Regions from separate parts of the Psychrobacillus sp. FSL H8-0487 genome, predicted to be linked through region 3. Evidence: predicted binding sites of a transcription regulator. Region 3 holds the regulator's gene; each other region holds the start of a gene.
What was found. The regulator CtsR, encoded in region 3, represses protease genes until heat stress. The targets are predictions, from matches to a motif close to ATGGTCAATAAAGGTCAAACA.
Positions count from the first base shown of each region.

Region 1 (7,360 bases), 2.7 Mb from region 3:
AGGGATACACCATCAACCGCATCGTAATATGTATCTTTTATGCGAAAACCTGTATGTAAGTCGTTTATGGTTAAAAGCTGATCTAAGTTGTTCAACATATTGCTCCTTTCAGTAATCGCTCTACTAAACTATTATTTTAGAAGTCTACTTGCTCATTCAATGTTTAAATTTTCTGTTTATTATTACCTTCTGGTTAAATTCTATTACAGTTCTATTACAATCGCAATATTATTTTTTCATTATTTGATTAATTGGATACTTTGAGAAAATTTAAATAATCTAAAAAGCTAGTTATAACATAGGATTGAAGCATATATAAATAATTAAAATATTTTATTGGAATATTAATATATTCGTCATATTTCAACATTTTCTCTTACAAAAAAGTTGTTTTGTGTATTAAAACACTGATGAATCAACACTTTAAAGCGATGAATTATAGAATTCAAAAAAAGCATTTCCAAATAAACCTTGGAAATGCTTTGAGAGAATAATTTTATATTTTTTTGAATAATATACTTGCATTATGTCCACCGAAACCTAATGAATTACTCATAGCATATTCGATGTCTTCTTTTCTTGCAGCATTTGGCACATAGTCTAAATCACATTCTGGATCTGGAGTGTCTAAATTCATTGTCGGTGGTAATATTCCCTCTTTTAATGCTAATACAGTGAAGATTGCTTCAACGCCACCTGCAGCACCTAAAAGATGGCCTGTCATAGACTTAGTAGAACTCATAGCAAGTTTATATGCATGTTCTCCAAACACAGTTTTCACTGCCATTGTTTCAAAATGGTCGTTGTATGGTGTACTCGTTCCATGCGCATTAATATAATCTACTTGTTCTGGTGAAATTGTAGCATCGTCAAGGGCTTGTTTCATCGCACGAGCTGCACCTTCGCCTCCTGGTGCTGGTGCTGTAATATGATGTGCATCTCCAGTTGAGCCATATCCGATAATTTCCGCATAAATTTTAGCTCCACGTGCAACGGCATGTTCATATTCCTCTAAAATAATAATCCCAGCGCCTTCTCCAATTACAAATCCATCGCGATTTGCATCAAATGGACGAGATGCTTTCTCAGGATCTGTATTTAACGTAAGGGCAGTATTTGATACAAATCCTGCTACAGACATATGAGTAATAGGTGATTCTGCTCCGCCTGTAATCATCACGTCTGCATCCCCACGTTCAATCACCTTAAATGCATCTCCAATTGAGTTTGTGCCAGATGCACACGCTGTTACCGAACAAGAATTAATAGCCTTCGCGCCAAAATGAATGGATACTTGCCCTGCTGCCATATCTGGAATCATCATTGGTACAAAAAATGGACTTACTCGGCGTGCTCCTTTTTCTAAGAAGATACGGAATTGTGCTTCATAAGTCTCCATTCCCCCTATACCAGAACCAATCCATACTCCTGTACGAAGACCAATTTCTTCTGTTATTGTCAGGTTGGCATCTTCGACAGCCATAATAGAAGCAGCTAATGCGTAATGGGTAAAGCGATCCATTTTTCGTGCTTCTTTTCTTTCAATATATTTTTCTATATCAAAGTCTTTTACTTCAGCAGCAACCTTAGCAGCAAACTGTGATGCATCTAATCTTGTCAGCATACCTACTCCAGATTTTCCTTCTTTAATACCCGACCAAGTTGTTTCTATATTATTACCTAGTGGTGTAACAGCTCCTAAACCCGTAACTACTACTCTGCGTTTCATCATGTAAGATTCATCCTTCCAAATTGTTCGCTTATTTTCCCCATTTTAATGCAATTGCACCCCAAGTTAATCCTCCACCAAAGCCAACCATCACAATAATATCATCATCTTTTACTTTGCCATTTATCACTTCATCATATAACGACAATGGTATAGAAGCCGAAGATGTATTACCGTATTTATGGATTGTTTTAGACATCTTTTCAATTGGTAATCCTAGTCTTTCTCTGGACGATTCCATTATACGGATATTGGCTTGATGTGGAATGAGCATATCCACTTCTTCTTTGTTTAGACCAGCTTTTTCTATTACATTAATCGCAGATTCGCCCATTTGTCTTACTGCAAATTTAAATACTTCTCGTCCATTCATATGAAGATGAGGACCTTCTTGTGATAAATGCTTCCCACCACTACCATCAGCACCGAGTTCAAAAGATAAAATTCCTCGTCCTTCTGACACTTTACTAATTACCGCAGCACCAGCACCATCTCCGAATAATACTGCTGTATTTCTATCTTCCCAATTAGTAATTTTAGAGAGTTTTTCTACTCCCACAACAAGCACGTGGGAATATGTATCAGACTCCACAAATTGCTTCGCTGTAACAAGTCCATACATAAAACCTGCACAAGCAGCCGACAAGTCCATTGCAGCAGCATTTGTTGCGCCAATTTGTTCCTGTATCATTGTTGAAACACTTGGAAAAGGACGGTCTGGTGTTACCGTCGCTACAAGTATCAATCCAATTTGATCAGCTGTTATTCCTGCGTCTTTTATAGCTTCTTTTGCAGCTTTCACAGCCATATGAGATGTATTTTCTTCTTCTCCAGCAATTCTACGTTCTTCTATACCAGTCATTGTTCTTATCCATTCATCAGATGTATCCATTCTTTTCTCAAGGTCTTCATTTGTCAAAACATGCTCAGGTGAATATGTTCCTAAACCAATTATTCCCGCATTCATGAAAGTTCCTCTTTTCTTATAATCTATTATTAGTACCTGGTATTAATAATAACGAATATATGTACATTTTTCAACAACAGAGTTCCTTTTGCCAAATATTCTTTTGTAATATGCTATGCTATGTTATGATATATATATAAAATTAGCGCCTGAGGTGAAATTACATGCAATATATAATGACAGTATTTTGGTCAGTAGTTTTAGTTACAATGTTAAATTATGTAGTAAGTTCCGTGCAAAACGTTGAATTTGTGTTCATGAATGGTATTATCATGTCCATTCCAGTTGCAATTATGGTTCTAATTATCGCAGCTATCATTCCTGAGGAACCAACAGCTAAAGCACATCACTAAAAAAGCCTTCCCACACGGGAGGCTTTTTTTTAGTGATAGACAAGAAAGTATATAAAAATGCAACATGAACACTGGTTTTACGGGACTTTTAAGAATGAATAATGCTACTGATTTCGATTTCAGGTGGACGCTTTCCGCGGGCTTGGCTTCAGCCTCCTCCGCAAGCTCCTGCGGGTTCTTCAGCTCAAGCTCTCCCGCTAAGAGTCGCCACCTTCCACTTCACGCAATATAAAGTGTAGTCTTCACTCTGAGATAGGGCAAAGTATATCCCTAAGATAATAAGAGTAATCAAAGTTAATAAAGTGATAAAACCGTCTGCCTAGTTAGGAATACTATTTTATCATGTAGAGGCGATTGGGTTTTCTTTTATTTGAGTCTATTTCATCATTACTTATTTTAAGATAGAACTAGTATATTTAAGTGGTTTTAAATCCAATTATACTTTTATATAAAGTGTGTCTAGTTGATTGGAGCGCAGAGCGGCGACTCCAGCGGGACCGCGCGAGCTGAAGACCCTGGACTGAGCGTAAGCGAGAGAAGTGGCTGAAGCCGTGCCCGCGGAAAGCGCCCGATCGCAGAGGAAATCAACGGCATATCTACGTTTCTGTTTTTTGAGGACCGCGCGTCTTTTTGTCTGGTTTTCCTGTAGTTCTTCCTAATACTTGTGATTTTATTAACTTTCCATCATGATTTTCAGTTCATCCTCTTCCATTTTAGCAACTACCTTACTGCCAGGTAGAACAGTACCACCGATTAGCAATTTAGCTACTGCCGTTTCTAAGTAACGTTGAATATATCGTCTCAATGGTCTTGCACCAAATGCTGCATCTGTACCTTCCTCAACAATCCACCGTATCACTGAATCATCTACTTGCAACTCTATTTCTTGTTCATGCAAACGACTTTGAAGTTGTTTCACATATTTTTCTGTAATCTTAATGAAATGATGCGTGGTTAAGGAATGGAACATAATAATATCATCTAAACGATTTAATAATTCTGGTTTAAAATGTTCACGTAATGCACTCATCACAAGGCTTTCATCTTGTTCCGATACTTCCCCAGTTGTATTTGCTAAGTACCCTGAGCCAATATTAGAAGTTAAGATGACAATTGTATTTGTAAAGTTTACAATTCTACCTTGGCTATCCGTTATTCGTCCATCATCCATCAATTGCAATAAAATATTTGCGACATCTGGATGTGCTTTTTCTATTTCATCGAGCAACACGACTGAATACGGATTTCTACGAACAGCCTCTGTTAATTGACCGCCTTCTTCATACCCGATATATCCTGGAGGTGCTCCAACCAAACGAGAAACACTGTGCTTTTCCATATATTCCGACATATCAATACGTATAAAATGCTCCTCAGAGTCAAATAAATTTGCCGCTAATGATTTAGCAAGTTCCGTTTTACCAACTCCCGTAGGCCCTAAAAATAAGAAAGATCCAATTGGTTTATGAGGATCTTTAATACCTGCTCTTGCACGCCAAACCGCCTCTGTCACTAACTGGACAGCTTGATCTTGTCCAACTACTCGCTCTCCTAATGTTTCATTCAAGCGTAAAAGCTTTTCTCTTTCTCCCTCTACCAGCTTTGTTACAGGAATACCAGTCCATCTTGAAACAATAGAGGCAATTTCCTCTGCTGTTACCTCTTCTCGTAATAGACGAGTTTCTGTATCTTCATTTACTTGGTTTTCATACACTTGAAGCTCTTTTTCTAGTGTGGGAATTTTACCATGGCGAAGCTCTGCTGCTAAGTTTAAATCGTATTGATTTTCCGCCTCTTCTAATTCTCGGCGATAGAGATCCAGTACTTCTCGTTTTTGTTGAATTACTTGAATAGCCTCTTTTTCTAGCTGCCATTTTGTTCGCATTTCACTTGTTGAAGTCTCTAATTCTTTTAAATCCTTACGCAATTGCTCTAGTCTTTTTTGACTTGCTGCATCCTTTTCTTTCATTAACGCTTGTTCTTCAATTTGAAGCTGCATCATTTTTCTTGTAACTTCGTCGAGTTCCTGCGGCATTGAATCGATTTCTGTCCGAATCATCGCGCAAGCCTCATCAACTAAATCGATTGCTTTGTCTGGCAAAAACCGTTCTGTTATATAGCGATTTGAAAGCTCTGCCGCTGCTACAATTGCTCGGTCATGGATTCGCACCCCGTGATGTAGTTCATAGCGTTCTTTCAGTCCGCGTAAAATAGAAACTGTATCTTCTATAGAAGGTTCTCTGACCATTACTTGTTGGAAGCGTCTTTCAAGTGCTGGGTCCTTCTCAATATACATTCGATATTCATCGAGTGTTGTAGCTCCAATACAATGCAATTCCCCGCGCGCTAACATTGGTTTCAACATATTACCGGCATCCATTGCACCATCAGATTTCCCTGCGCCAACTATCGTATGAATTTCATCGATGAATAAAATAATTTGTCCTTCGCTATCTTTCACTTGCTTTAAAACGGCTTGAAGGCGTTCTTCAAATTCTCCGCGATATTTTGCACCAGCGATTAACGAACTCATATCAAGCTCAAAAATCTGTTTCTCTTTCAAGCCTTCTGGTACATCCTTACGTACAATTCGCTGGGCTAGTCCTTCTACAATGGCCGTTTTCCCTACCCCTGGTTCGCCTATTAATACAGGATTATTTTTCGTTTTTCTCGATAGGATTCGAATAACATCCCTTATTTCCTGATCACGCCCAATAACAGGATCCATTTTCCCCTCTTTGACTGCATTTACTAGATTTCTACCGTACGTTTCTAAAGGACTTTTTTCATCTTGCTGTTTCATTTGCATTTTACAAACCTCTCCTCGCGAAATAGTTTGACCTTCTTTGACTAATATAAGTATACGTTTTTCCTATAACCTTTGTAAAGAAATATGGCATGATATTTGGTTAAGTAAATTACCTAAATATGCTATTATATATGAAAGTGCACATATGAAAACAAATGTGAATATCGGAAAGGAAGTAATAATTATGAATGAACAAAGTTCCAATTCACAAGGTATACATGCACTATTCGAACAATATGGAGTCAACTTAAAAGTAGATAAAGATCAATCCATTTTTTTAGAAGGTGAAAGGTCAGAAGATGTTTTTCTTGTAAAAACAGGTACCATTCGCATAAGTAAGGATACAGAAAGCGGAAAAATATTAACTTTGAGAATTACTGGAAATAATACGATTATAGGAGAAACTTCTATTTTTTGCGAAGTTTTGTATCATTCCGTTTCGGCAAATGCAATAGAACCTACCCACTTATTAGTATTATCTCGTTCTACATTGGAAAAATACTTATCGGATGATTCTACTCTTATGAAAGAATGGCTTCAAATCCTACAAGTGCATAATTTAAAAAACGAAACTCGCTTAAGAGATTTATTGCTCCATGGGAAAAAAGGTGCGTTATTGTCCACATTAATACGATTAACAAATACATATGGGGTAAAACAAGAGGATGGTGGTATACTAATAGATCGCGCATTGACCAATCAAGAGTTGGCCAACTTTTGTGCTACTAGCAGAGAAGTTGTAAATCGGATTTTAAATGACTTAAAGAAAAAAAGGGTTCTATCGTTAGATAATGGTATGATTACAATTCATAATCTACCTTTTTTACGCACAGAAGTTGAGTGTGATAACTGTCCATTGCATATTTGTCGAATTGACTAGCTGCTGAGCTAATTCAGCGGCTTTTTTGTTTGGATTTTGGAAGGTGAAACTTAGAAGGAATCGTGTTTAACTCAGGGCACTATTGTGGAGCTTCATAATAAAAAGTCGAATCTACTAGGATTCGACTTTTTACTCGATGTATTTTATTATCTAATTCCTAGTGCTATTTTAGCGTAGCGGGACATATTGTCTTTTGACCATGGTGGATTGAAGACAACATTCACATCTGTTCCTTTTACTTCAGGTAGTTCACTAAGTGCTGTTTTTACTTGATCTACAATCTGTGGACCCATTGGACAACCGATTGATGTTAATGTCATGGTAACTTTTGCAATATCTTCATCTGCTAATTGCACATCATATACTAAACCTAAATTGACAATATCTATGCCTAGTTCAGGGTCGATAACATTTTCCAGAGCGGCCATCATACTATCCTTCATGTCTTGTTCTTCATCTTGACTCATATTGAAAACCTCCTCTATTTTATCCCGCTTAACAGGCTATATATCAATCATATCAAACTCAACAGTTTATGCCAAACTATCCGCAAGCCACTGCATAGAAGCTAGCAATCCTTTTCGTGATACTGCATGTCCAGCTGACTTCTCGTTCATCAAGA
Region 1 covers NZ_JBBOZA010000001.1:1,006,533-1,013,892, reverse strand. Annotated here, with positions in the region: gene MHI47_RS04775 (ABC transporter ATP-binding protein) at 1-95, opposite strand, end outside; gene fabF (beta-ketoacyl-ACP synthase II) at 497-1,732, opposite strand; gene MHI47_RS04765 (beta-ketoacyl-ACP synthase III) at 1,761-2,696, opposite strand; gene MHI47_RS04760 (YjzD family protein) at 2,861-3,049, shown strand; gene MHI47_RS04755 (ATP-dependent Clp protease ATP-binding subunit) at 3,723-5,858, opposite strand; gene MHI47_RS04750 (Crp/Fnr family transcriptional regulator) at 6,043-6,738, shown strand; gene MHI47_RS04745 (metal-sulfur cluster assembly factor) at 6,885-7,205, opposite strand; gene MHI47_RS04740 (prolyl oligopeptidase family serine peptidase) at 7,272-7,360, opposite strand, start outside.
Region 1: the regulator CtsR is predicted to act here: its motif matches at 5,883-5,903, upstream of MHI47_RS04755 (ATP-dependent Clp protease ATP-binding subunit).

Region 2 (7,360 bases), 830 kb from region 3:
GAACAACTTCAAGGTAAATTTCCTGGTTATCGACGTGCCCATGCAAAAGGCGAATTTTATGAAGCCACTTTTATTCCAAACGGAAATGCGATTCCATATACGACGGCACCCCATCTTCAACAAGAACCAGTAGCTGCTACCGTTCGTTTTTCCAATAGTCCACCAGACCCCTCTGCAGCAGATTTTTTATCTCCAGCTAAAGGAATGGCTATCCATTTCCATCAGCCAGATGGTTCTATTAGTCATCAAGTGTGTACAACAGTTCCAATGTTCGTCACAAAAGACCCTAAAACCTTTATAGATATGCTGAAAATTTTAGGCTCTCATAAAACGGGTATTCACTCCGTAGATTTAGGTTTAGGAGTGGCTAAGCTTCTGACAACCTTTCCAGAGCATAAGAATACATTGCTCACTCTTAAGGAACAGCTAAAGCAACCTCCGATTAGCTATGCGGCTTTAAACTACTACCCTATTCATGCATTCTATTTAGTTAATGCTGAAGGTAAAAGACAATCTATAAAATACGAATGGCATCCTTTAAAAGATGAAAAATCCCCTTCTATCTTGGAGAACATTCATTTATCGAAGAATTATTTACACGAGGACTTAGAGAAGCGAGTAGAAAAAGGCTCTGTCGGATTTGAGCTCTATATTCGAATAGGGGAAGATACAGATCCTACCGATGACCCTACCGATAAATGGCCATCTGATAGACAAAAGATATTAGTAGGGCGTTTAACAATAAATAAAAAGGTACTCCCTACTGAAAGTCTATTGTTTGACCCTACAATAGTTGGAGAAGGTATCGACCTTTCCGAAGATCCGATTCTTCATTTTAGACATGATGCTTATGCAGTTTCCTTTGATAGAAGAAATAAAGAGGACGAAAAAACACCCTAAACAATACAAACCCAAGTATTTTTAAACTAATAAAAACCCTCCGTTTATATAGAAAATAAACGGAGGATTGAAATATCTTATGTATAACTATGTTGAAATAATATGCCCTCGGCGAGGATCGAACTCACATTACAAGCTTCGGAGGCTTGTGTGTTATCCATTACACTACAAGGGCAAGCGACTTATCTATTATACAAATAGAAGGCATATAATTCAAGCAAACATTTCAAAGCTTAACATTTGACCTTCCTTGACCATTATGTGTATGATAAAGTTACAACTGAGGGAACTTTTCTCAGTAACTAAATAATTTAACCCACCTTTGAAGGAGGAAATCAGGATGAATTTAATTCCTACTGTTATTGAACAAACTAATCGTGGAGAGCGTGCATATGACATCTACTCTCGATTATTAAAAGACCGTATCATTATGCTTGGAAGTGCTATTGATGACAACGTTTCAAACTCAATCGTTGCACAATTATTATTCCTAGAAGCAGAAGATCCAGAAAAAGATATCTCTATCTACATCAATAGCCCAGGCGGAAGTATTACTGCTGGTATGGCAATCTATGATACAATGCAGTTCATCAAACCTGATGTACAAACAATTTGTATCGGTATGGCTGCTTCTATGGGAGCATTCCTACTTACTGCTGGAACAAAAGGGAAACGTTATGCGCTTCCTAACGCAGAAGTAATGATTCACCAACCACTTGGTGGAGCACAAGGGCAAGCAACTGAAATCGAAATTGCTGCAAAACGCATTTTACATTTACGCGATAAGTTAAACAAAATTATTTCTGAACGTACTGGTCAACCAATCGAAGTCATTGCAAAAGACACAGATCGTGATAACTTCATGACTGCTGAACGTGCTAAAGAATATGGCTTAATCGATCATATTATCGATCGTAGCGAAATGAAAAAAGCATAATCTATCCACTAAAATCCCAAAGGAATTTATTCCTTTGGGATTTTTTAAAAAGAAATTTCCTCACCTCAATAAAAAATCAATTTCTCTTATCAGCTCATGATTATTTTTTATTTTATATCCTCTACTACTTTTATGCGGAAATACAATTACATTTTCCTCAACAAATATATATATTTGGTCATTCGGATTTGATGTTGACACTATCCTGTATTCTGCCTTAAGTGGATCAAATGATTTCTCCAGTATTGATAGTTTCTGTCCTTTTAGTAATTCTTTCATTTCTTGCTGCTTTTCTAATGATGTATTGGTTTCTGTAAAATTTGTCTTATTTATTTCCTCTATCCTTAAAATAGTATTACTACTAAAAAACTCATCCGTTAATGCATTTTCTATTAGGGTACTTTTGGATAATTGAATACTTGCTAAAACGATTAAGCATAAAAAGAACCCTAAGATGAAATTCTTTTTCAAACAGTCACCACCTATCTTATTTACTAAGATACCGTTAAATAGTTATGGAGCAACTACTTTCCTAACTTCTTGAGTTTTATAATGCCTTATTTTCCTCAAAAAAAATAGCCCTTTCGTCTAAATGACTAATGAGGCCGTTCGTTTTTATGATTCACTCGAGATGAAGTTAGCTAAAGCTTCTACTGCTTCCTCTGCATCGGAACCGTCTGCACTTAAGCCTACTTTTGTTCCTTTGCTGATCGCTAAACTCATAATTCCCATAATACTTTTTGCATTCACTTTTTTAGTATCTTTTTCTAAATAGACATCTGCAATATAACGATTTGCTTCTTGTACAAAAAGTGCAGCCTGCCTTGCTTGAAGTCCTGAAGATAATTTTACTTCCACCTGCTGTTCTGCCATAGTCTACTCCCCATTTCTTAAATTGTCTCTCCATTACGAAGCGCATTTGCTATTTCATCTATTTTTCGCAATCGGTGATTAACACCTGATTTACTCACATCGCCTGAGGAAACCATCTCACCTAGTTCTTTAAGTGTAACATCTTGATACTCTACACGTAACCTAGCTATTTCACGAAGTTTTTCAGGTAACCGATCTAATCCGATAGAATTTTCGATAAAACGTATATTGTCCACTTGGCGAATGGCTGCACTAATTGTTTTATTCAGATTGGCCGTTTCGCAATTTACTAGTCGGTTTACACTATTTCGCATATCTCGAATTATTCGAACGTCTTCAAATTTTAGTAATGCTCTATGAGCACCCGCAATACTTAAAAAATCGGATATCTTTTCTGCTTCTTTTAAATAGGCGACAAACCCTTTTTTTCGTTCAATTGTTTTCGCATTTAGTTCATATCCGTTCATCAAATCTACTAGTGCATCACTATGTGTTTTATAGGAAGAATAAATCTCTAAATGATAAGAAGAAGTTTCCGGATTATTTACTGATCCTCCTGCTAAAAAGGCACCTCTAAGATAAGCACGCTTACAGCAATTTTTTGAGACAAGATCTTTGGAGATAGAATATTCAAATTGAAAGCCGTCTTTTAGAATTTGAAGATCTTCTAGCAGACTTTTTGCCCCATCTCTAATACGACAAATATAAATATTATTCTTTTTCAACCTCATTTTTTTTCGAACGAGCAATTCTACTTGATATGGATATAACGATTTTATCAACGTATATAGTCTTCTAGCAATAGCTGCATTTTCTGTTTGTACATCTAAGCTTAACATTTTGTTGCTAAAAGAGAGAGATCCATTCATGCGTATAAGCGCTGATAGCTCTGCCCGTGCACAGCAAGGTTCTGATTCTTCCTGGGTCATCTCTTTTTTTGTTTCAGAAGCAAACGACATTTCCGTTTCCCCCTTTCTCCTGGACGGGTTAAGTTTTTAAACCGTCTGCGTATTCTACAAGCCATTTCGCCACTTCGGTTGCATCATGACGGACTGCACCGCCATGAACGACTGAAATGTCTTTTTTTACTATATCTATATTCAACTTTTTTAATTGGTCAATATCTATTTTAACAGGAGATGCTTGCTCTTGTTTATACATATACTGAACATTTTCGGGAATTTCTTCCTTACTTATCAACACAGCATCTAAGAAATTCTCTCCGACATGTTCGATCAGGGCATTTACATGATCATATGCAGAATAATTCCCTGTCTCCCCTGCCTGTGTCATTAAATTACATATATACACTTTCTTTGCGTTCGATTCCCTAATTGCTTGTTGAATATCTTGCACTAATAGATTAGGCAAAATACTAGTATATAGACTTCCTGGACCAATAACAATAACATCTGCCTGACGAATGACATTAATCGTTTCTGGCAGCGGTTTCACGTCCGTAGGAGTAATAAATACTTTTTCAATTTTTTTACCATACTTAGGGATTTTAGATTCTCCCGCAACGGTTGTTTGATCTTCAAACAATGCATGTAAAGTTACTATTTGATTGGCTGCAGGTAGAACTTTACCGCGAATATTTAGCACTCGACTCATTTCCGTTATGGCATGCGCAAAATCCCCTGTTATAGAGGTTAGGGCAGCTAACATTAAATTGCCTAGTGAATGACCTTTCAATTCCTCTGACTGAGAAAATCTATACTGAAACATTTCTTCTACTAAAGGCTCCACATCGGAAAGGGCTGCTAACACATTTCGAACATCCCCTGGAGGCGGTATATCATATTCATCACGTAGTCGCCCAGAGCTACCACCGTCATCTGCGACCGTTACAATTGCTGTAATATCCAGTGGAAATTTCTTTAAGCCACGAAGTAATGTAGACAGACCCGTACCTCCACCAAGTATCACCAATTTTTTACGATGTTTTGTAGATCTCATTCCTTCAATCCTTTCTAATAACAACATCGCGGTGCGTTACAAGGGTTTTGTCGTCTGCTTTCAATGACTTTCCAAAGTATTCGGCTAGCGTAACAGAGCGATGTTGCCCTCCGGTGCATCCAAAAGCAATAACTAGTTGGGTTTTACCTTCTCTTTTATATTGAGGAATCATGAATTGGAACAGATCTGTTAACTTTTCGATTAAGGTTTTAGTATCGATCCACTTTAATACGTAACTAGACACCTCTTCGTCAAGCCCAGATTTTAAGCGTAGCTCTTCTATATAGTAGGGATTAGGTAAAAAGCGTACGTCAAACACTAAGTCAGCATCTATCGGAATACCATGCTTGAATCCAAAAGACATGACGTTCACAGTGAACACTTGACTGCTTTTGGAGGAAAACTCTTCTTGTATTTTCTCTCTTAGTTCCCGTGGTTTCATCTTAGAAGTGTTGTAAATGTATTGTGCTCTTCCCTTTAAATCAGAAAGTAATTGTCGTTCCTTTTTAATACCTTCTAATGGTAATCCGGAGTTAGCGAGTGGATGCGATCGACGTGTTTCCTTGTATCGTCTAACTAGTACTTCGTCTCCGGCATCCAAAAATAGTAATTTCGGTGTCACCTTTGTTGCCTCTTCTAATTCATTAACAGAATCTGCTAATGAATTGAACATATCTCCACCACGCAAATCCATTACCACTGCGATATTCCGTGGTTGTTTGTTGGACTCTATCATAAGTTTGATAAAAGTACTTAATAGTTCTGGTGGTAAGTTATCAATACAATAATAGCCAAGGTCTTCAAAACTTTGGATAGCTACAGTCTTTCCAGCACCTGACATTCCTGTAATAATGACAACTTCTGTTTCGTGCTTTTGAAGACTATCCATTGTTTATTCTCCCTCCGTTGACTGCTGAATTGTTTCCTTTATTAAGGCAAAATTAGGTGTATATACAAAAGTTCCATATTGCATACCTTTTTCTTGCGCAGCAAATAATAGATTTGTTCGATCACCTTCGGCCATAGGAAGATGGTGTAAGCTTTCGACTGAATGCCATTCTAATATACCCTCGGTTGTTACTTCATAAGGTATACCTTCTATATCTCTAGCGACGAAGGTAAATAACATCCATTCATCTACACGCTTACCTTCTTCTTCGATAACCATTGTGTAAATTCCTTTTAAGTGTGGCTGTATAGGAACAGTATTAGTTTCTTCTGTAAATTCTCTTACGGCAGAAACTAGAATAGATTCTCCTATTTCCATCTTACCGCCTGGTGCCACATACCAATTTCTTCTTGGTTTTTTTAATAGTAGTACTTTATCATCTTTACATACGAGCAGGTTTGCTATTCTTTGCACAAATCTTCACTCCACATCTATCATGTGTTAATAAACTATATTATACATTAATTTTCATAAAAAGAGGCTGCTTCACGATTAATATCGCGAAACAGCCCGTTCAAATGTTTCTATATAAAAAGGGGGGTCAATTTATATTCTTTACTATACACTTTGTATATTTCAAGACGTTTACAATCAGATTAAAATAAAGTTAAATTAAGCGTTTGAGATTGTTTTGTCTTTCAATTTTTCAATATAGTGTTGCGCAGCTTGTGCAGCAATACTTCCGTCGCCTGTTGCAGTAACGATTTGACGAAGCATTTTCTCACGAACATCTCCTGCGCCGAATATCCCAGGTACAGTTGTTTCCATTTTTTCGTTTGTCACAATATACCCATTGTCATTTAAAATGCCTAAGTTTCCAAAAGGTTTTGTTAATGGAAGCATCCCTACATATACAAATACACCGTCTGTTTCAAATTCTTTTTCCGTACCGTCCACAGTAGACACTAATGTAACACTTGCTACTTTACCATCTTTGCCATGAATTTCTTTTAATGTTGTGTTCCAGATAAAATCAATTTTCTCGTTTGCAAATGCGCGATCTTGAAGAATTTTTTGTGCACGCAAAGTATCACGACGATGCACAATAGTTACTTTGTTTGCAAATTTCGTTAGGAACGCACCTTCTTCAACAGCAGAGTCTCCCCCACCTACAACTACAAGGTTTTTCTGTTTAAAGAAAGCTCCATCACAAACTGCACAATAACTAACTCCGCGGCCACCAAGCTCAGTTTCGCCCGGAATTCCCATTTTTTTATATTCCGCACCAGAAGAAATAATGACTGCTAATGCTTTATATTCTTTTCCACTTACCTTAACTGTTTTGTAAGCTTCTCCATCAACAATTTCTGACACATCGCCGTATGCATATTCCGCACCAAATTTTTTCGCATGATCAAACATTTTAGTAGAAAGCTCAGGTCCTAAGATCATTTCAAATCCAGGATAGTTTTCAACTTCTTCTGTGTTTGCCATTTGTCCACCTGGAATCCCACGTTCAATCATTAAAGTGGAAAGGTTTGCGCGTGAAGTATATACCGCCGCTGTCATTCCTGCTGGTCCAGCACCAATTATTATTACATCATAAATTTTATCTACAGTCATCTTCTATTCCTCCTACATACATTGCTACTATCCTCAATCTATAGGATTTTTTCATACGCTTCAACTATTTTGCCTACGCATCAAAAAGAGGCAAAAATGGCATTAGTTCGTTAATATATTTAGTCAATGTATTGGTCGTAATACCATATTGCTCGGCATAATATTTTTTCGTTACATTT
Region 2 covers NZ_JBBOZA010000001.1:2,842,349-2,849,708, forward strand. Annotated here, with positions in the region: gene MHI47_RS14505 (catalase) at 1-900, shown strand, start outside; tRNA gene MHI47_RS14510 (tRNA-Arg) at 1,004-1,075, opposite strand; gene clpP (ATP-dependent Clp endopeptidase proteolytic subunit ClpP) at 1,241-1,837, shown strand; gene MHI47_RS14520 (hypothetical protein) at 1,898-2,308, opposite strand; gene MHI47_RS14525 (HPr family phosphocarrier protein) at 2,453-2,710, opposite strand; gene whiA (DNA-binding protein WhiA) at 2,728-3,669, opposite strand; gene MHI47_RS14535 (gluconeogenesis factor YvcK family protein) at 3,698-4,669, opposite strand; gene rapZ (RNase adapter RapZ) at 4,674-5,558, opposite strand; gene MHI47_RS14545 (NUDIX hydrolase) at 5,562-6,032, opposite strand; gene trxB (thioredoxin-disulfide reductase) at 6,231-7,181, opposite strand; gene MHI47_RS14555 (tetratricopeptide repeat protein) at 7,255-7,360, opposite strand, start outside.
Region 2: the regulator CtsR is predicted to act here: its motif matches at 1,138-1,158, upstream of clpP (ATP-dependent Clp endopeptidase proteolytic subunit ClpP).

Region 3 (7,360 bases):
ACGGCCGCTTCAACCGCTGCATCCGTAATCTTCACACGATGATGAGCTTCATAACGATCACGTAAACCGTAAATAATTTGAATCGCTTCATCTACTGAAGGCTCATCTACTTGAATTGGTTGGAAACGACGTTCAAGCGCGGCATCTTTTTCGATATATTTTCTATACTCATCCAATGTTGTTGCACCAATACATTGAATTTCTCCACGAGCAAGAGCAGGCTTCAAAATATTCGAAGCATCAATAGCACCCTCTGCTCCTCCAGCACCAATTAACGTATGAAGTTCATCAATGAATAGGATAACATTACCTGCTTGGCGAATTTCATCCATCACTTTTTTCAAACGATCTTCAAATTCCCCACGATATTTTGTACCAGCAACAACTGTACCCATATCTAGTGTCATTACACGTTTATCGCGTAGGATTTCTGGCACTTCATTTTGGACGATTTGCTGTGCAAGCCCTTCAGCAATAGCCGTTTTACCAACACCTGGTTCTCCAATTAGAACTGGATTGTTTTTTGTACGACGAGCCAAGATTTCAATTACTCTTGTAATTTCTTTACTACGACCAATTACAGGATCTAATGTACCTTCTCTTGCAATTTGTGTTAAGTCACGAGCTAGACCATCTAGTGTCGGTGTACTAGCTGGAGCTGTTCCATTGTTGCCATTGCCGTGCGCTTGCTCTGTACTACCTAATAATTGAAGTACTTGTTGACGAGCTTTGTTTAAACTTACTCCTGCATTATTTAGGACACGAGCAGCTACGCCTTCTCCTTCACGGATTAATGCAAGCAATAGATGTTCTGTTCCAATATATGAATGCCCAAGTTTTCGAGATTCATCTACGGAAAGCTCAATCACTTTTTTAGCACGAGGAGTGTAGTTAACAATTGGGCCAACTTCTTCTTTGCCTGCTCCTACTAGTTCCTCAATCCCTGCTTCAATTACTTTTAAATCTACTTCTATTGCCTCTAATGCTTTTGCAGCAATTCCACTACCTTCTCGGATAAGACCAAGTAATATATGTTCTGTTCCAATAGATTCATGCTTCAAGCGTATAGCCTCTTCTTGAGCTAGTTGTAATACTTTTTGAGATCTTTGTGTAAAACGATTAAACATCATTCAGATTCCTCTCCCTTTGTTTTCTGTTTTTCTTCTTTTTGCAATCTTTCCCTTAACAGCTTCGCGCGAAACATATCCCGCTCAGAAGTATTCAATGAAGTTCCCGCATATTTTTGTAGAAATCCTGGTTGCATAAACACCATACATTCATTCAAGATAGATACATCAACATCTTCTATGAGTCCCATATCTATTCCTAATCGTACATCCGATAGGCATCTCGCTGCTTCATCCGTTGCCATGATACGGGCAAATGATAAAGTTCCTAGAGATCGATATAGTCGGTCTTCTAGTGTATTGGCCGAATGCTTTAGAAGTGCATCTCGTGCTTCTCTTTCTTTTTGAATAATTTGTTCGGTAATACTCTGAAGATCAGCAAGTATGTCTTCTTCTGACTTACCAAGTGTGGTTTGGTTGGACACTTGATATACATTACCGAGCGCTTCACTACCTTCTCCGTAAATTCCTCTAACAACCATTCCAAGTCTTGAAATGATCGTAACAATTCTGTTCATTTGTTTGGTCATCGTTAATGCCGGTAAATGCATCATGACAGATGCACGCAAGCCAGTACCTGTATTTGTAGGACAACTTGTCAAATAACCAAACTGCTCGTCAAACGCATATGGTAATTCTTTATCTAATACACGATCTAGCACATCTGCTTGTGCATAGGCTTCTTGAATTTGAAGCCCTGGAAAAAGACATTGTATACGAATATGATCCTCTTCATTGACCATTACACTAACCGATTCATCATTTGATAATAAAACCGAGCCAGTCATAGGCGAGTTAGCGAGCTTTGGACTGATTAAATGTTTCTCTACTAACACTTGGCGACTTAGTTCCGATACATCCTTTATATGAATGGAAGAAAATTGCATATCTAATTCGTCACTTGCATCTAACAAAGTGGCAGATACAGATTGGTCAATTTTATGCGCCTCGTCTTCTGTAAATGCTAAAGGAAAACGATAGCCATTCAGATTTCTAGCTAAGCGTATTCTTGTACTCATCACGATATCTGAATGCTGTCCAACACCAGCCATCCAACTAGAAATGGAGTTATCTAAAAAGTGTTCAATTGACATTCGTTTGGTCACCTCCTCCTGTTGAAAGTTGACTTTCCAAATCTCTGGCTTCATCTCTCAACTTTGCGGCTTCCTCAAAACTTTCCGTGGCAATAGCATCTTTCATTTGAGTGCGAATGGCTTCTATACGTTTCTTTAAAGCAATCTTCTCTCCTAGTGCACCTGGAGCCTTCCCGGTATGCTTCGTGTTTCCATTATGAAGTCGCTTAAATACATTCGGTAACTGAGGGCGAAAACTGTTATAACAATTTGCACAACCAAATTTTCCTTCATCTAAAAAACGCTGGATCGACCAACCACATTCATCGCATACAATTATATTTTTTTGTTGTTTTTGTTGCATTGGTTGTTGTTCTGTTTGACTAAACCAGTTCGATAATAGTTGATGTAAAGATAGTGGATCTTGTTTGTACTCAACGTAAAACGGGTGGAGGCTATTTGCACAGACTTCACAATAATGTCTTTCAAGATGTTCACCATTATGCACTTGGGTAACCGTTACTTTCGCCGGTCTTTGTTTACAATTTTCACAAATCACCTTTAACACACCCCGTTCATTTTTCACTTTTTTCATATTTTAATGTTAATAACATGGCGCATAAAATACGAGACCTTAGTTCATCTCTGGCAGGTAATGGAATCACCAGAGTCGTTCTATTTAAAGCTGCTAAAATGAGTTTTGCTTCACGTTTAGTAATAACATCTTCATCGATCAATCGAAAAACAATATCTTCCGTGACCGATTCTGAAGCCCCATTTTCTAGTGTTTGTATAATATGCTCTATTAGATCAGCTTTTGTATGAGCTCGAACGCGGAGGATTCGAATATATCCCCCTCCACCTCGTTTACTTTCTACTAAGTATCCGCGATCTTGGGTAAATCGTGTATTGATTACATAATTTATTTGAGATGGAACACACTGAAACTTCTCCGCGATTTCACTTCGCTTAATTTCGATTTGTTCCTTACTTCCTTCTTCTATAATAGCCTTCAAATACCCTTCAATTATGTCAGATATATTTTTCATCTTCTCACCTCTTCTCACAAACTGACTTTGACTAACTTTGACTATATTATAACGAGAATTTTTTGTATGTGCAATTGATACGATTTGCACTTAAAAACAAGAAAAAACTACAAACCATTGTTTGTAGTTTAGGATATATTATTATGACTATTCCTATTCAATAAATCTTTTTTATCTTTCTAGAATGACTAATTGAACCTTCTATAGCTACAGCTAAATTAAATTTTCTTTTTATAATTATTTCGTTGAGACTTCGTAACTTGCTTCCATTTATTCGTTTCTGCTTTTTTGGCTGCAGCATCGCTTTTGCGGTCGATATGCGCAAGCTCTCGCATCAGTTTTACATAACTCTTGTATCGTTCTTGTTTAAGAGTACCATTATCAATAGCCTCCCGAATTGCACAACCAGGCTCTTTTACATGCTGACAATCACGGAAACGGCAATCTAATGCTAGGTCTTCGATATCCTGAAAACTAGCACTCACCCCATCACTTGTATCCCAAAGTTGAAACTCTCTCATCCCAGGTGTATCAATTAGTAAGCCACCTTCAGGTAACAGCGTCAACTCTCTATGAGTGGTTGTATGGCGCCCTTTACTATCATCTTCTCTTATATGATTGACAGTCATTACTTCTACACCTGACAAGGCGTTTATCAAGGATGATTTCCCAACTCCGGAAGAACCTAAAAGTGCACCTGTTTTATGAGAGGATAATAGACTTCCTAATCGATCGATACCTTCGCCGGTCACACTACTCACTGCAAATATATCCACACCAAATGCAATAGCCTCTACTTCTTTCATATAATATTCTAGGTCTTCACAAGCATCTTTTTTCGTTAATACAACGATGGGGGTCGCCCCTGAATCCCATGCTGCCAATAGATATCTCTCTAATCTACGAACATTGAAGTCATGATTAAGCGACATCACTAGAAATACAAAATCAACGTTTACCGCAATTAGTTGAATTTCCGTCGTCAATCCAGCCATTTTCCTAGAGAACTGTGAACTGCGAGGAAGTACTTCATGGATTATCCCCTTTTCCTCACCAGGCATCCGATCGAGCACTACCCAGTCTCCAACTGCCGGAAATGCTTCTCTATCATTCCCAAATTTAAATTTCCCAGAAAGTGAGCATAGTAGCTCTCCTTCATTGGTCATAACTCTATATAAATTTTTATGTTCCAGTAGTACGCGACCTGCAGTTCCACTACCTGTCATTTTTTCTTCCCAATTATTATTCCAACCATATTGTTCGATTAAATTCAATTCAATTTCCCCCTAATTTCCGTATGAATAATGCCCAAGCCACATTAATAGAGCTATAAGCTAAACAATAAAAAACCATGACTGCACGAATCTGCAGCCATGGTTCCCCGGTCATTAGTAAAGAAGCATATATCTGGTTAGAGACATACGGAGTGGGACATCATAAACTTACAGATTCGTGGATACGTATATTCATTTGCCATGATGCCTCACTCCTTTCTTTTCGTTATTTTCAGAATACTACAAGTATTAGCATTTTGTCAATATAAATTATGCAAGGTACGTATTTGTAATATGGGTATCATTATTAATTATAAAGATGACATCCTACAAAATGACCTGGTTCCTGTTCCTTCCAATTTGGCTTTTTTTCCGTACAAATGGACATAGCATGTGCACATCTCGTACGGAATACACAACCTGAAGGTGGATTAATCGGGCTCGGAAGCTCTCCATGCAAAAGAATACGTTCTCGTGACTCCTCTATGTCAGGATCTGGAATGGGAATCGCAGATAACAAAGCCTGTGTGTACGGGTGTAGTGGATTTTCATACAACTGACTACTAGTGGTCATTTCTACCATATGCCCTAGGTACATGACCCCTATTCGGTCAGAGATGTACTTGACCATCGATAAATCATGTGCGATAAACAAATAGGTTAGATTTTTTTCCTTTTGTAGTCGTTGGAGCAGCTTCACTACTTGAGCTTGAACTGACACATCCAAAGCTGAAATAGGCTCATCCGCAATGATAAACTCAGGATCTAATGCAAGCGCTCGAGCTATGCCAATACGTTGACGCTGACCTCCTGAAAATTCATGAGGATATCGATTAGCATGGTCTCTGTTCAAGCCCACATCCTCTAGTAATTCATACACTCTAGACTTTAACTCTTCCTTTTTGTATAGTTTATGTATTTCCATCGGTTCAGCAATAATTTCAAACACAGTGGAACGTGGATTTAAAGATGCATACGGATCCTGAAAGATCATTTGCATCTTTTTCAAGTAACCTCTTCTTTCTTTGTCAGTCATCTCATGCACATTTTCATTTTCAAACAGAACTTTTCCCTCTGTTCTATTGTACAATCCTAAAATAGTTCGGCCTGCTGTGGATTTACCACAACCAGATTCACCCACTAGACCAAATGTCTCCCCTTTGAAGATATCAAAACTTATCCCATCAACAGCCTTCAACGTCTCCCCATGTCCAATGTCAAAATGGCGCTTCAAATCTTGAACAGACAATAGAACTTTTTCCGTCATTTAAATCCCCCCTAAACGGCATATCTTCTAACTGCACAAATCTCCTTTTCTAACAGAGATCCTGCTAGCCTTAAAATTTCTACTGTTTTCCCCGTTGAATGCGAATGCAATAGTTGGCCATCCCCATAATAGAACCCAACATGCCTTACCGTTCCCGTCCCTTCATCATTCGCAAAAAATAGTAAATCCCCTTTTTTCCAAAGCGAAGGGTCTTGTATAGAAATTTCTTCTCCCGATTTAGCCTGGTCACTTGCATCTCGAGGAATTATATAACCACAAGCCTTCAACATATTGTACGAAAAACCCGAACAATCATAGCCATATGGAGACATGCCCCCCCATAGATATGGTAAATCTAAATAATTTTCCCCTAAAACCACCGCTTCCTCTGCAGACCTCTTCGGAATCTGATCCACAGAAGATGAAAATTGGGCATGTACTTTCGATAATAACGCTTTGCCGTGTGGCGTAAGAACGGTATAAAATACTTCATCCTCTGAGATTATCAGTAGAATAGTATTAAAGGCTAAAACGAGTAGCGGATTATGTTGTAAATCCCAGAGCTGTACTTTTGCAGAAGAAACTCTGGCGGAACCCCTGACATCCACTTGCTTTGTAGGTTGTATTTGCGAAAGCGGGATCCAACCTGGATAACCACGACTATCTTTTTTAGAGGGCTGCCAAATGGCAACAACTTTTGCCCATTCCTCTACTATCTCCTCCACAAGCACTGGTTCTCCGTAAAGCAGCTGCGTTTGCACACGATTTTCATCACATAAAGCTAACCTTTCTTTATACGGTAGTGCCTCAAGCCATTCCACCAATAACACAGGATTTGAGATTGCCGGAATATCTATCTCCCTGGCAGAGTTTGGTTCAGTCCAAATAGTTCCCACCTTTACAGCACAAACCCACTCTTTCTTTTCCACTGGCATCTTTTTGCCTCCTAATCCAAATTCACATGAACAATCCCTAATCCTGGTTCGTTGGAGAAGGTCATATCACTCTTATCATAGATAACACCACCGACTATTAAATCATTTTTTAGCATTAACGGTGCGTCAAAGTCAAAATATCGAATATTCGGCTGGCTAGCTGCAAAATGAGCAGCCGCTGTGATTCCCAATTTCGTTTCAATCATGCTGCCTACCATACATTTCACCCCACTTGCCTCTGCAAGTGTATTTATTTTTTGGGCGTGATAAATGCCACCAGATTTCATCAGCTTTATATTTATCAAATCAGCAGCTCGCATTTTTAGAACTTGTTTAGCATCCTGCACAGAAAAAACACTTTCATCCGCCATAATTGGAGTATATGTATGATCGGTAACATACTTTAGCCCTTCGAGATCCCAAGCAGGAACTGGCTGTTCTACAAATTCAATTGATAATCCTGTATCCTCCATTAAGCTAATTGCTTTTACGGCCTCTTTAGCATTCCATCCCTGGTTAGCATCGAGCCTTAACTTTGGCGTCATTCCCACACGATCTCGAATAGCACGAATGCGTTGGATATCATCTTTTATCTCACCAATACCTACCTTGACCTTTAGAACTTTAAATCCATC
Region 3 covers NZ_JBBOZA010000001.1:3,673,061-3,680,420, forward strand. Annotated here, with positions in the region: gene MHI47_RS18815 (ATP-dependent Clp protease ATP-binding subunit) at 1-1,130, opposite strand, end outside; gene MHI47_RS18820 (protein arginine kinase) at 1,127-2,221, opposite strand; gene MHI47_RS18825 (UvrB/UvrC motif-containing protein) at 2,211-2,759, opposite strand; gene MHI47_RS18830 (CtsR family transcriptional regulator) at 2,776-3,249, opposite strand; gene rsgA (ribosome small subunit-dependent GTPase A) at 3,468-4,523, opposite strand; gene MHI47_RS18840 (ABC transporter ATP-binding protein) at 4,831-5,790, opposite strand; gene MHI47_RS18845 (C40 family peptidase) at 5,802-6,725, opposite strand; gene MHI47_RS18850 (dipeptide epimerase) at 6,737-7,360, opposite strand, start outside.